DNA from 2 places in the Streptomyces sp. NPDC057137 genome. Region 1 is predicted to be linked to the other one. Evidence: riboswitches for the same ligand, from Rfam matches in the RefSeq annotation. Region 1 holds a riboswitch; the other holds the start of a gene.
The links. A riboswitch is a leader RNA that binds a small molecule or an ion and turns the genes downstream of it on or off. The one in region 1 is predicted to bind cyclic di-AMP.

Region 1 (7,303 bases):
CCCCTCGTGAGCTGGACCTTGAGACCTTTCCCGAGGGTGGACCACCGGGTGGTTCACACGCCCGCAATACGGCCGGAACGGCCCGTTGACCGGCCGTACAGAGGCGCCGGGGCGGTGCCGGCGGCCCCTGGGGAGTGATGTGCGTCCAACCCGGCGGTTTCTCTTGTGAAGAACTTCACGAACTTCGTTCCGGGACCCGGCGCAGAGACCCCGTAAGACCCCCGTAAAGGCGCTCGGAGGACGCTCGGGACCGACTCAGGAGCCCCTGGAACCCGCCCGGTTCACCCACCCGGCCGAGCGGGACCGGTCGAGCGGGCCCGGTCCGGCCCCGATCCGACTCAGGCGATCGACCACCCGATGCCGTCGAGGATGTCGTGCTCGCTCACCACGACCTCCGCCGCGCCCGTCCGCTCCATGATCGTGAGCAGGATCAGCGCACCCGCCCCGATCACGTCGACCCGCCCCGGATGCATGACCGGGATCGTCTCGCGTTCGGCGTGGGTGGAGGACAGCAGCGTCGTGGTGATCTCCCGGACCATCTCGAAGGGGATGCGCGAGTGGTGGATCGCTTCCGAGTCGTACGCCGTCAGACCCAGCGCGATCGCCGCGACCGTGGTGACGGAGCCGGCCAGGCCGACGAGGGTGCGGGCCTCGCCCAGCGGGACGCTCTCCTCGGCCTTGTCGAGCGCGGCGGCGATGTCCGCGCGCAGGGCGGTGATGTCGGCCTGGGTGGCCGGGTCGGCCAGGCGGTGCCGTTCGGTCAGCCGTACGCAGCCGATGTCGACCGACCGCGCGGCCGTGACCCGGTCGTCGCCGACGACGAACTCCGTGGAGCCGCCGCCGATGTCCACGACCAGGTAGGGCTTCGCCAGGTCGGTGCGGCCGGTCAGCTCCTTGGTGGCGCCGGTGAAGGAGAACTCCGCCTCCTGGTCGCCGGTGATCACCTCGGGCTCGACACCGAGGATGTCGAGGACGCCACGCACGAACTCGTCGCGGTTCTCGGCGTCGCGGGACGCGGAGGTGGCCACGAAGCGGGTGCGGTCCACGCCGTGTTCCTTGATGACGTCGGCGTACTCGCGGCAGGCCGCGAAGGTGCGCTCCAGCGCCTCGGGGGCGAGCCGGCCCGTCCGGTCGACGTCCTGGCCGAGCCGCACGATCGTCATGCGCCGGTCGAGGTCGACGAGTTCGCCGGTGGCGGGGTCGGCGTCGGCCACGAGGAGGCGGATGGAGTTCGTACCGCAGTCGACGGCCGCGATCCTGGTCATACGGTGACCTCCGCGTCTTCGTCAGGCTTTGTGAACGGGATCACACAGGGGCCCTTGCGCCACCACTCGGGCAGCATCGCCAGCGCCTCGTCGCCCAGCGGGTTCACTCCCGGACCCGCCGCGAGCGAGTGGCCGACCAGCACGTGCAGGCACTTCACCCGGTCCGGCATCCCGCCGGCGCTCGGGAAGCCCGCCAGTACGTCGATGGCGTCACGGCGCGCGATGTAGTCCTCGTGGGCCTTGCGGTACGCGGCGGCCAACTCCGGGTCGGTCGCGAGGCGTTCGGTCATCTCCTTCATGACACCGTTCGCCTCCAGCGTGCCGATGGCCGAGGCCGCGCGCGGGCAGGTCAGGTAGTAGAGCGTCGGGAACGGCGTGCCGTCCGGGAGGCGCGGGGCGGTCTCCACCACATCCGGCTGCCCGCAGGGGCAGCGGTGCGCGATGGCGCGCAGACCGCGCGGGGGCCGGCCGAGCTGTTGCTTGAACGCCGCGACGTCCGCCTCGGTGGGTTCGGTGCGTGGCGTCTGCGGAGGGGGCGTTTGCATACCTGCGTCGGTTTCCTTGATGTCTGACTGCCCGTCGATGTCTATCTGTCCGTCCGGTCGGCGCTGTCGACGCCGTCCAGGAGATTGGAGTACCAGGGCCGGTCGGCCGCGCCCTGGTCGGTGCGGCGCTCCTCGGCCGCCCGGGGGTCGGCCATGATGTAGCCGGTCTCCCCCGGCATCACGTAGTGCAGATGCTCGCGCGCCAGGCGCTGGACGTACGCGTCGTCCTGGAGGCGGGCCTTCTCGTCCCGCAGCTCCTCGACCCGCTGCGCCGCCTCGCGCGTCAGCTGCTCCTGCTCCGCGATGTCGCTCCGCTGCGACACGTACTGCCGCATCGGGTAGGCGAGCGCCACGATCAGCGAGCAGACGACGAGCACGAGGAAGGCCGCGCGTCCGGTGAGCCGGGAGCGGCGGGCCTGCCTGCGGGTCTGCGAGCGGTAGACGCGTGCGGCGGTCTGCTCGCCCAGGATCCTGATCTTGGTCGCGGTGGAGAACCGGTCCCGGTTCGCGGCCATGGTCCCGCCTCCCTCAGAGGTTGAGCGGCCTCGTACCTCTGCGTACCTCTGGTACTGCCGTACTGCCTCTGTACGCGCGTACGTCCCCGGACACGGTACGGGACCGTGGCCGGGGACGGCCGTAGGACGGGCGGGTCGATGACCGGTGGACCGGGGTCAGCCCTTGAGGGGTCAGTCCTTGAAGCGGGGGAACGCGCTGCGGCCCGCGTACACCGCCGCGTCGTCGAGGATCTCCTCGATGCGCAGCAGCTGGTTGTACTTGGCGACGCGCTCGGAGCGGGCCGGGGCGCCGGTCTTGATCTGGCCGCAGTTGGTGGCGACGGCCAGGTCGGCGATCGTGACGTCCTCGGTCTCGCCGGAACGGTGCGACATCATGCACTTGAAGCCGCTGCGCTGCGCCAGCTCGACGGCGTCCAGGGTCTCGGTCAGCGAACCGATCTGGTTGACCTTGACGAGCAGGGCGTTGGCCGAGCCCTCCTCGATGCCACGGGCCAGGCGCTCGGGGTTGGTGACGAAGAGGTCGTCGCCGACGATCTGGACCTTGGAGCCCAGCTTGTCGGTGAGGACCTTCCAGCCGGCCCAGTCGTCCTCGAAGAGCGGGTCCTCGATGGAGACCAGCGGGTACGAGGCGACAAGCTCCTCGTAGTACTCGGTCATCTCGGCGGCCGAGCGGGACTTGCCCTCGAACTCGTAGGAGCCGTCCTTGTAGAACTCGGAGGCCGCCACGTCGAGCGCGAGCGCGATGTCCTTGCCCGGGGCGTAGCCGGCTTCCTTGATGGCCACGAGGATCAGGTCGAGCGCGGCGCGGTTGGACTCAAGGTTCGGCGCGAAGCCGCCCTCGTCGCCGAGGCCGGTGGAGAGCCCCTTCTCCTTCAGGACCTTCTTCAGCGTGTGGTAGACCTCGGCGCCCCAGCGCAGTGCCTCGGAGAACGACTCGGCGCCGATCGGCGCGATCATGAACTCCTGGATGTCCACGTTGGAGTCGGCGTGCGACCCGCCGTTGAGGATGTTCATCATCGGAACGGGCAGCAGGTGCGCGTTCGGGCCGCCGAGGTAGCGGAACAGCGGCAGGTCCGAGGCCTCGGACGCGGCGTGCGCCACGGCCAGGGAGACACCGAGGATGGCGTTGGCGCCGAGCGAGGACTTGTCGGGCGTGGCGTCCAGGTCGAACATCGCCTGGTCGATGAGGCGCTGCTCGGTGGCGTCGTAGCCGACGAGCTCCGGGCCGATCTGCTCGATGACGGCGAGGACCGCCTTCTCGACACCCTTGCCCTGGTAGCGGTTCTGGTCACCGTCGCGGAGCTCGAGGGCCTCGAACGCACCGGTGGACGCACCGGAGGGGACAGCAGCACGGCCGGTGCTGCCGTCGTCGAGGCCGACCTCGACCTCGACCGTGGGGTTGCCTCGGGAGTCAAGGATTTCCCGGGCTACGACGACGTCGATGGACGGCACGAGCATCTCCTTCTGGGATGTGACGCGTGGAGTGCAGGGCCTCGTTGGCCTTGCGGCATGAGCCTAACCGGCTCCCGGTCGGCGGTCGGCAGATGCCCGCCCGCTGGGACGAAAAGAGTCCTGAATGCCCGTTCAGCCGCGAATGTCCTGAGGTCCACGGACCGGCGGCCACGGGTCGGCGGCCGGGCGGACCCGGGCCCCGCGCCGCAGCACCTCGGACAGGACCCGAGCCCCGGCACGGCGCGTCCGGGGGGAGTGAGGCGCGCCGTGCCGGGGCTCAGGTAAGGAAGGGTCAGCTCAGGTGGAGCTGCTGACCCGGGAAGATCTCGTCGGCGTTCTCGACGATGTCCTTGTTCAGGTCGAAGAGCTTCTTCCAGCCACCTTCGACCTTCTTGGCGTCCGCGATCTTGGAGAGCGTGTCGCCGGCCTTGACCTTGTACTCGCCGTCGCCCTTCTTGATCGGACCGCGCGTCTCACTACGCGAGGCGGGCTGCTCCTGCGCGGCGCGCGGGGCGGACTCCTGCTTCGGGGCGGCCTTCGGAGCCGGGGCCTGCTGCTGGGCGGAGCCGGTGGAGCCGGCGTTGTTCGAGGCGTTGGACAGGCCCACGCCACAGCTCGGCCAGGCACCCTTGCCCTGGCCCGCGAGGACCTTCTCGGCGATCTGTATCTGCTGCGACTTCGACGCCTGGTCGGCGCTGGACGCGAAGGCGGTGCCGCCGTACGCGGCCCAGGTGGAGGCGGAGAACTGGAGGCCGCCGGAGTAACCGTTGTTGGTGTTGATGGACCAGTTGCCGCCGGACTCGCACTGGGCGACGGCGTCCCACTCGGCGGTGGTGGCGGCGGAGGCGGAGGTGGCGCCGATCAGCGGGGCCGCGACAGCGGCACCGGTGATGCCGGCGAGCGTGGCGTAACGGACGGCCTTGGAGGGGCGGCGGTGCTTGGCCTTGCCGGACTTGCTGGAAAACAGCATGCGAAATCTCCTCACCGACGCCTACGAGGTGAGCTGTCGGGTTCGGGCCAAGTGAGTTGCCCGGCCGTGCGACCCGGGAACGTCTTCACGTCCCCCTGCGCACGGCTGCACCCCGAGCCGGCCGTGATGACCGGCACTTACCTTTGGGTCCCCCGCTCCTGCCTTCGGCGCTTGACGCGACGAGTACTCCCCCCGACCGACGGCAGGATTCGGCGTGACGGTCGACGGTGCCCGCGGTGCGAGCGGTTCAGACCGTAAACACAGACATCCCGGATGTTCAAAGAAGGAACATCCGGGATGATTCGCCCATCACGCCCCGAGGAAACCTCTGTTTACGCAGGTCGGGACGGAAGCGGGGCGACGTGCCGGTCAGACCGCATCAGTTGGGACGAAGAGACCCTTGTCTCACTTGCACAGATACGGACATAGACCGTTTAACCAGCCCTACTTCGCGGTCAGATCGAGGCTCTGGCCCGGCAGGATCAGGTCGGCGTCGGAGCCCACGACCTCGCGGTTCGCCTCGTAGAGCGCGGGCCAGCCGCCCTCCACCTTCTGCTCGTCGGCGATGGCCCACAGGTTGTCGCCGGCCTGGACGGTGTACGAGCCGTCGGCGGCGGCCTCGTCCTCGGCGGCGGTGTCGCCGTCGCGTGCCGAACCGTCACCTCGTGAGGCATGACGGCCGCTTTCACGGTCTTCGTCCGTCTTGCCCGTCTTGCCTGCTTCGGCAGACCCGTCGGTGGCGCCGGTTCCGGCGTCCGCCTCGCCACGGTGCTTGCCGGTGCCTTGGCCGGTGCCGGCCTCGGTGCTGGGCTCCCCACCCGGCTTCGTACCGGACCCGGTGCTCGACTCCGTGCTCGGCTCGGTGCTCGGCTTCTCGCTGCCGGAGGCCGAGTCGCGGCCGAACTGCCCGGACGACGGCGTCGACTCGGGAGCGGGAGGCAGCACGGCCTCCTCGCTCGACTCGGGCGCGGGCTCGGGCTCGGCGGGCGTCTCGGGCTGCTGGGTGGCTTCACCGGAGGGCTCGCCCTCCGGAGCCGTACCGTCGTCCGCCGTGAGCCCGGTGACCAGCGCGCAGGTCGGCCACGCGGTCGGCCCCTGCGCGTCGAGGATCTTCTCGGCGACGGCTATCTGCTGGCTGCGGCTGGCCTGGTCGGCGGTGGGCGCGTACGCCGTACCGCCGAAGTCGGCCCAGGTCTCCTGGGCGATCTGGAGCCCGCCGTAGTGCCCGTTGCCGAAGTCGGCGCTCCACATGCCGCCGCTCTCGCACTCGGCGACACGGTCCCAGGTGGCGGCGTCGGCCGCGCTGGCGCCGGTCGCGCCGAGCAGCGGGATGGCGATCGCCGAGCCTGTCACCCCTGCCGCGACGACGAGGGCGGGGGCCTGACGGGGCCGACGGTGCCGGCCGTTCCCGGAGCGCATGCGATTGCCTTCCGTGAGACTGCTGAAACGTGAATCCCGAACACGAATTCCGAACATGTGACTGCTGAGACGGTCGTGAACGTAGCCGTACTCCAACGTCTGTCACAAGTCGATACAGCGGAGATCACGTGAAAGTCACAGTGTTGACGATCACTCAGTCACGCACCGCTGTGAACTGCACCGGGAGCGTGCGCAGTCCACGCATGATGAGCCCGCCACGCCACCGCAAATCGGATGGATCGACCGCAAGTCGCAAGTCGGGCAGGCGGGTCAGCAGCGTACCGAGCGCGGCCTGACCCTCCAGGCGGGCGAGCGGTGCGCCCAGGCAGTAGTGGATGCCGTGGCCGTATCCGAGGTGTTTGTTGTCACTCCGCGACAGATCGAGCCGGTCCGGATCTTCGAACCGGTCCGGGTCGCGGTCGGCGGCGGCGAGTACGACGAGGACGGGGTCGCCCACCGCGACGCTCTGCCCGCCGAGTTGGACGGGCTCGGTGGCGTACCGCCAGGTGGCCAGCTCCACCGGCCCGTCGTAGCGCAGCAGTTCCTCGATCCCGGTGGCGAGCAGCCCGGTCTCGCCGGCGTCGAGGGAGCGCTGAAGGCGCTCGCGCTGGTCGGGGTTACGGAGCAGGGCGTACACCCCGTTGCCCACCAGGTTGACGGTCGTCTCGAACCCCGCGAAGAGCAGGATGAACGCCATGGCGGCGGCTTCGTTCTCGGTGAGGTGCTCGCCGTCGTCGCTCGCGCGGATCAGGCCGGAGATCAGGTCGTCGCCGGGGTCGTCCCTCTTACGGTGGATGAGTTCGGCGAGATACGCCCGCATCTTCTTCACGGACCGCGCGACCCCACCCCGGGGCCCGCCGCCGTGCCGGATCATCATCCCGGCCCAGTCGCGGAAGTCGTCCTGGTCCTCGCGCGGGACGCCGAGCAGATCGCAGATCGCGTAGATGGGGAGCGGAAAGGCGAAGTCATGGATGAGGTCGGCCTCCCCCTTCGCGGCGAAGGCGTCGATCAGCCCGTCCGTCAACTCCTGCACGCGGGGCGCGAATTCGGCCACCCGGCGCGGGGTGAACGCCTGCGATACCAGGCGCCGCAGCCGGGTGTGATCGGGCGGATCGATGTTCAGCAGATGCGTCATCA
Region 2 (7,303 bases), on a different contig from region 1:
CGTGCGCCGGTCGGTGCCGAACTTCTTCGCCACCGTGGCCAGTTCGGCCGAGACGAGCTTGCGCAGCTCGGCGTCCGAATCCAGGATCCCGGTCAGCTCGTCGATCTCGCCGTTGAGCCGGTCGCGCTCGCTCTCCAGCTCGATCCGGTCGAACCGGGTGAGCCGGCGCAGCGGCGTGTCCAGGATGTACTGCGTCTGGATGTCGCTCAGCGAGAAGCGCTCGATCAGCCGCTCCTTGGCCTGCGCCGAGTTGTCGCTCGACCGGATGAGGCGGATGACCTCGTCGATGTCGATGAGCGCGACGAGCAGACCCTCGACCAGATGCAGCCGGTCGCGCCGCTTGGTCCGGCGGAACTCGCTGCGCCTGCGCACGACGGTGAAGCGGTGGTCGAGATAGACCTCCAGCAGCTCCTTGAGCCCCAGCGTCAGCGGCTGGCCGTCCACCAGCGCCACGTTGTTGATGCCGAAGGTCTCCTCCATCGGCGTCAGCTTGTAGAGCTGCTCCAGCACGGCCTCGGGGATGAAGCCGTTCTTGATCTCGATGACCAGGCGCAGCCCGTGCATCCGGTCCGTGAGGTCCTTGACGTCGGCGATGCCCATCAGCTTCTTCGCCGAGACCAGGTCCTTGATCTTGGCGATCACCTTCTCCGGGCCGACGGTGAAGGGCAGTTCGGTGACGACGAGGCCCTTACGGCGCGCGGTGACGTCCTCCACGGTGACCGTGGCACGGATCTTGAACGTCCCGCGCCCGCTCGCGTACGCGTCCTTGATGCCCTGGAGACCCACGATCCGGCCACCGGTGGGCAGGTCGGGCCCCGGCACGTACCGCATCAGCGTTTCCAGGTCGGCGCCCGGGTGCTTGATCAGATGCCGCGCGGCGGCGATGACCTCACCCAGATTGTGCGGCGCCATGTTCGTCGCCATGCCGACGGCGATCCCGGACGCGCCGTTGACCAGCAGGTTCGGATACGCGGCGGGCAGGGTGACCGGTTCTTGCTCCTGGCCGTCGTAATTCGACTGGAAATCGACGGTGTCCTCGTCGATCGACTCCGTCATGAGTGACGTGGCGTCAGCCATCCGGCACTCCGTGTACCGCATGGCGGCCGGCGGGTCGTCGTTGCCGAGGGAGCCGAAGTTCCCGTGCCCGTCGACCAGCGGCAGGCGCATCGAGAACGGCTGCGCCATCCGGACGAGGGCGTCGTAGATCGACGCGTCCCCGTGCGGGTGCAATTTACCCATCACCTCGCCGACGACGCGGGCGCACTTCACATAGCCGCGGTCGGGGCGCAGGCCCATCTCGTTCATCTGGTACACGATGCGGCGGTGCACCGGCTTCATACCGTCCCGGGCGTCCGGCAGGGCGCGGGAGTAGATCACCGAATACGCGTACTCAAGGAAGGAGCCCTGCATTTCATCGACCACGTCGATGTCGAGGATCTTCTCCTCGAAGTCCTCCGGCGGCGGGGTCTTCGTGCTGCGGCGGGCCATCGCTGCTGCGGCTCCTTCACAGGTCTGTGCGGGTCTGGGCGGACAACTTGAGGAACTGACGCCGACCATTGTGGCCCGCCGCACCGACAACGCGGACCTCGACCCGTCGTTGAACGGTCCGAGGCGCCGTTTCCGGCGACCCGGAGCGACCCGACGGAGGGCCCACTGAGACTCGTCGGGGAGCCGACGGAGCGGCGAGCACCGCCCGATGGCGAGTCCTCGCCGCTTCGTCCGACCCGGGAACTTCGCCACGCGTCTCCACGCTTGCATACAGTGGCAGGACTTCTCCATATCGCGATCGAAGGGACGTACATGCCCATGGGTCACACGGCCACAGCGCAGGCCGGTTCCGGCGGCCTGACAGCGACCGAGCACCGGCTCGCCAACGGACTGCGCGTGGTGCTCTCCGAGGACCACCTGACCCCGGTCGCCGCGGTCTGCCTCTGGTACGACGTCGGCTCCCGCCACGAGGTCAAGGGCCGTACGGGCCTCGCCCACCTCTTCGAGCACCTGATGTTCCAGGGCTCGAAGCAGGTCAAGGGCAACGGTCACTTCGAGCTGGTGCAGGGCGCCGGCGGCTCGCTCAACGGCACCACCAGCTTCGAGCGCACCAACTACTTCGAGACCATGCCCACCCACCAGCTGGAGCTCGCCCTCTGGCTGGAGGCCGACCGCATGGGCTCGCTGCTCTCCTCCCTGGACGACGAGGGGATGGAGAATCAGCGCGACGTCGTGAAGAACGAACGCCGCCAGCGTTACGACAACGTGCCCTACGGCACCGCGTTCGAGCGCCTGACCGCGCTCTCCTACCCCGAGGGCCACCCGTACCACCACACCCCGATCGGCTCGATGGCCGACCTGGACGCGGCGACCCTCGACGACGCGCGGCAGTTCTTCCGTACGTACTACGCGCCGAACAACGCGGTGCTGTCGGTCGTCGGCGACATCGACCCCGAGCAGACGCTCGCCTGGGTCGAGAAGTACTTCGGCTCGATCCCCGGCCACGACGGCAAGCAGCCGCCGCGCGACGGCTCGCTGCCCGACACCATCGGCGAGCAGCTTCGCGAGGAGATCCACGAGGACGTCCCGGCGCGCGCGCTGATGGCCGCCTACCGGCTGCCGCAGGACGGCACCCGCGAGGCCGACGCCGCCGACCTGGCGCTCACCGTCCTCGGCGGCGGCGAGTCCTCCCGCCTCCACAACCGCCTGGTGCGCCGCGACCGTACGGCCGTCGCCGCCGGATTCGGGCTGCTGCGCCTCGCCGGCGCGCCCTCCCTCGGCTGGCTGGACGTGAAGACGTCCGGCGGCGTCGAGGTCCCGCAGATCGAGGCCGCGGTCGACGAGGAGCTGGCCCGGTTCGCGGCCGAGGGCCCCACGGCCGAGGAAATGGAGCGCGCCCAGGCCCAGTTGGAGCGCGAATGGCTCGACCGGCTCGGTACGGTCGCGGGCCGCGCGGACGAACTGTGCCGGTTCGCGGTGCTGTTCGGTGACCCGCAGCTGGCGCTCACCGCCGTCCAGCGGGTGCTGGACGTCACGGCCGACGAGGTGCGCGCGGTGGCCGAGGCCCGGCTGCGCCCGGACAACAGGGCGGTGCTGGTCTACGAGCCGACGACCGCCGACGACGAGGACGCCGCCTCCGACGAGATCACCGACGAGCACGAGGGGGCGGACCAGTGACCGACGCTGCCGTGACCATGGAGTTCCACCCGCAGCCGACGGCCGGGGAGGCCAGGCCCTGGGCGTTTCCCGCGCCCGAGCGCGGCGCGCTGCCCAACGGCCTGACGGTGCTGCGCTGCCACCGCCCCGGCCAGCAGGTGGTGGCCGTCGAGATCTCCCTCGCCGCGCCGCTGGAGGCGGAGCCCGAGGGACTGGACGGCGTCGCCACGATCATGGCCCGCGCGCTGTCCGAGGGCACCGACAAGCACACCGCCGAGGAGTTCGCCGCCGAGCTGGAGCGCTGCGGCGCCACGCTCGACGCGCACGCCGACCACCCCGGCGTCCGGGTCTCCCTGGAGGTCCCGGTCTCCCGGCTGCCCAAGGCGCTCGGTCTGCTCGCCGACGCCCTGCGCGCGCCGCTGTTCTCGGAGAGCGAGGTCGGCCGGCTCGTCACGAACAGGCTGGACGAGATCCCGCACGAGCAGGCCAACCCGGCCCGCCGCGCGGCCAAGCAGCTCTCCAAGGAGCTGTTCCCGGTCACCTCGCGCATGTCGCGCCCGCGCCAGGGCGCCGAGGAGACCGTCGGACGCATCGACGCGAAGGGCGTCCGCGCCTTCTACGACGCGCACGTCCGCCCGGCCACCGCCACCGCGGTGATCGTCGGCGACCTCACCGGTGTCGACGTCGACGCGCTGCTCGCCGAGACCCTCGGCGACTGGACGGGCGACACCTCGGAGCCGCGCCCCGTGCCGCCGGTGACCGCCGACGACACCGGCCGTGTGGTGATCGTGGACCGGCCCGGAGCCGTACAGACCCAGCTCCTGATCGGCCGGGTCGGTCCCGACCGGCACGACCGCGTCTGGCCGGCCCAGGTGCTCGGCACGTACTGCCTGGGCGGCACGCTCACCTCCCGGCTCGACCGGGTGCTGCGCGAGGAGAAGGGCTACACGTACGGCGTGCGGGCCTTCGCGCAGGTGCTGCGCTCCGACCCGCAGGGCACGGGCGCCTCCATGCTCGCCATCAGCGGCTCCGTGGACACCGAGTCGACCGGGCCCGCGCTGGACGACCTGTGGAAGGTCCTGCGTACGCTCGCGGCCGAAGGGCTGACGGACGCCGAGCGCGAGACGGCCGTGCAGAATCTGGTCGGCGTCGCGCCGCTGAAGTACGAGACGGCCGCGTCCGTCGCGGACACGCTCGCCGACCAGGTCGAGCAGCACCTCCCGGACGACTTCCAGGCGCAGCTGTACGCGCGCCTGGCCGAGACCGGCACGGTCGAGGCGACGGCCGCCGTCGTCAGCGCCTTCCCGGGCGACCGGCTGGTCACGGTGCTCGTCGGGGACGCCTCGGTGATCCGGGAGCCGATCGAGGCCCTGGATATCGGCGAGGTGAAGGTCGTCACCGGCTGAGGCCGACGACGACCGCCCGTCGGATCAGTACGCCCCTCGGATCAGCACGGACGTCGGAACAGCACGGACGTCGGAACAGTACGGACGTCGGAACAGCACGGACGTCGGAACAGCACGGACAAAGGGAACCCCGGTGACGAACCAGTCGCCGGGGTTCCCCGCTATGTCCGCATTCATGAGGAGGTTGCCTGAATGCCCTGTGGCGTGCGCTACAAAAGGGCCTGTCTGTTTGGTGATTGAAAGATGACCCCTTTAGCGTCGGTCCGGCTGTCCGCCAGAGCCCGCCGCATCCGCGGCACCGGACAGCCATCGCCGAGTCCCCGTCAGGCGCGAGCCTGGGGAGCCGGGGACCCATTCATGTCCCTGGGGTGAATCGGGGGCCTTCGCGCGATCCGCGGAGGAGCCCGTAGGAGACCTTCCTGCTCCGAACCCGTCAGCTAACCCGGTAGGCGAGAAGGAAGGAAAGGACCAGCCACTTCATGGCGTTCACCCGTGCCACCGGGAAGCACCGTGCCCCGAGCCGAATGACGCGCCGAGGCGCGAAAATCGCCGGAGTCGCGACTCTCACCGCCGCCGGTGTCATCGGCACCCTCGCATCCCCGGCGCTCGCCGCCGACGTGGAGGCGGCCGTCGCCCAGGACACCGCCCCGGCCACCCCGGCCCGCGCCATCGTCATCGACGACTCGCTCGCCGCCACCATCGACGCCCAGGCCGACGCACAGCACCTGGCCGCCCAGAAGGCCGCGGCAGCGAAGGCGCGGGCGGAGGCCGCGGCCCGCGCCAAGGCCGAGGCGAAACGCAAGGCGGAGGCCCGCGCGAAGGAGCTGCGCGAGGCAAAGGAGCGCGTGGCACGGGCCGCGGAGCGCGAGCGCCTCAACTCCTACCGACTCCCGGTCGCCGGCTCCTCGGTCACCACCGGCTACCGGACCGGCGGCGCGCTCTGGTCCTCCGGCAGCCACTCCGGCATCGACTTCCGCGCGGCGTCCGGCACTTCGGTCGTGGCCGTCGGCGCGGGCACCGTCGTCGAGGCCGGCTGGGGCGGCGCGTACGGCAACAACGTCGTCATCCGTATGAACGACGGCACCTACACCCAGTACGGACACCTCTCCTCGATCGGCGTCACCGTCGGCCAGAGCGTCACGCCGGGCGCGCCGATCGCGCTCTCGGGCTCGACCGGCAACTCGACCGGCCCGCACCTGCACTTCGAGGCGCGGACGAGCGAGGAGTACGGCTCCGACATCGACCCGGTCGCGTACCTGCGCGCGCACGGCGTCAGCGTCTGACCCTCTACGCGCGGAGAACACGACGAAGGCCCCGGCGTCCTGCCGGGGCCTTCGTCGTACGTGTGCGGCTCGGTGCGTGTGCGGCTCAGACGGTCTCAGACGGTCTCAGACGGTCTCGGGCAGCTCGTCCAGGCCCTCGGCGACCAGCTTCGCCAGCCGGTCCAGCGCCACGTCGGCGCCGTCCGCGTCCGAGAACAGGACGATCTCCTCGCCGCCCTGCGCGCCCAGTCCCAGCACGGCGAGCATCGACGCCGCGTTGACCGGGCTGCCGTCGGCCTTGGCGATCGTCACGGGAACGCCGGAGGCCGTGGCGGCACGGACGAAGATGGAGGCGGGACGGGCGTGCAGGCCCTCGGCCCAGCCGACGTTGACGCGGCGCTCAGCCATGGTGTTGCCCTTCAAAGTCACAGTTGTTGTCTAGACCAGTGTCTCATGTGCCCCGTAACGGGCCGATGAGGCACCCCCAGCCTGCCCCGGCCGCGCAGCCGCCGCTACCGGTGCGCGCGCCGTAGGCTCTCCCCATGACGCCGCCGTCGCAGCACGCGTACCCCGCTCACTGGGAAGCAGACGTGGTCCTGCGCGACGGGGGCACCGCCCGCGTCCGGCCGATCACCACCGACGACGCCGAGCGGCTGGTCAGCTTCTACGAACAGGTCTCCGACGAGTCGAAGTACTACCGCTTCTTCGCGCCCTACCCCCGGCTCTCCGACAAGGACGTCTACCGGTTCACCCACCACGACTACGTGGACCGGGTGGGGCTCGCCGTCACCGTCGGCGGCGAGTTCGTCGCCACCGTCCGCTACGACCGCATCGACGGGCGGGGCATGCCCGCCTCCGCCCCCGCCGACGAGGCCGAGGTCGCCTTCCTCGTACAGGACGCGCACCAGGGGCGCGGGATCGCCTCCGCGCTCCTCGAACACATCGCCGCGGTGGCGCGCGAGCGCGGGATCCGGCGCTTCGCGGCGGAGGTGCTGCCCGCCAACAACAAGATGATCAAGGTGTTCCGGGACGCCGGGTTCACCCAGAAACGCAACTTCGAGGACGGCTCGGTCCGCCTCGTCCTCGACCTCGAACCGACCGCCGAGTCCCTCGCCGTCCAGCGGGGCCGCGAACAGCGCGCCGAGGCGCGCTCCGTGCAGCGGCTCCTCGGCCCGTCGTCCGTGGCCGTCGTCGGCGCCGGACGCACGGCGGGCGGCGTGGGACGGGCGGTGCTGCGCAATCTTCTCGACGGGGGCTTCACGGGACGTACGTACGCGGTGAACCTGGCCCTGCCGCCGGAACTGGCCGCGATCGACGGCGTCCCCGCCGTACGCTCCCTCGCGGAGATCCGGGAGCCCGTCGATCTCGCGATCGTCGCCGTCCCCGCCGAGCGGGTGCCCGAAGTCGTCGCCGACTGCGGCGAACACGGCGTCCAGGGCCTGGTCGTCCTGTCCGCCGGATACGCGGAGAGCGGGCCCGTCGGGCGGGAGC

Region 2: another riboswitch for cyclic di-AMP. It lies ahead of ACFT9I_RS38845 (M23 family metallopeptidase); the one in region 1 lies ahead of ACFT9I_RS05060 (transglycosylase family protein).

The regions. Positions count from the first base shown of each region.
Region 1 is NZ_JBHUUW010000004.1:15,079-22,381, forward strand. Features, by position in the region: gene ACFT9I_RS05040 (exopolyphosphatase) at 339-1,265, opposite strand; gene ACFT9I_RS05045 (DUF501 domain-containing protein) at 1,262-1,810, opposite strand; gene ACFT9I_RS05050 (septum formation initiator family protein) at 1,852-2,325, opposite strand; gene eno (phosphopyruvate hydratase) at 2,497-3,783, opposite strand; gene ACFT9I_RS05060 (transglycosylase family protein) at 4,070-4,747, opposite strand; cyclic di-AMP (ydaO/yuaA leader) riboswitch at 4,751-4,927, opposite strand; gene ACFT9I_RS05065 (transglycosylase family protein) at 5,192-6,166, opposite strand; gene ACFT9I_RS05070 (cytochrome P450) at 6,321-7,303, opposite strand, start outside.
Region 2 is NZ_JBHUUW010000111.1:6,603-13,905, reverse strand. Features, by position in the region: gene ACFT9I_RS38860 (DNA topoisomerase (ATP-hydrolyzing) subunit A) at 1-1,488, opposite strand, end outside; gene ACFT9I_RS38855 (M16 family metallopeptidase) at 1,801-3,165, shown strand; gene ACFT9I_RS38850 (M16 family metallopeptidase) at 3,183-4,550, shown strand; cyclic di-AMP (ydaO/yuaA leader) riboswitch at 4,851-5,017, shown strand; gene ACFT9I_RS38845 (M23 family metallopeptidase) at 5,030-5,833, shown strand; gene ACFT9I_RS38840 (HPr family phosphocarrier protein) at 5,939-6,220, opposite strand; gene ACFT9I_RS38835 (GNAT family N-acetyltransferase) at 6,355-7,303, shown strand, end outside.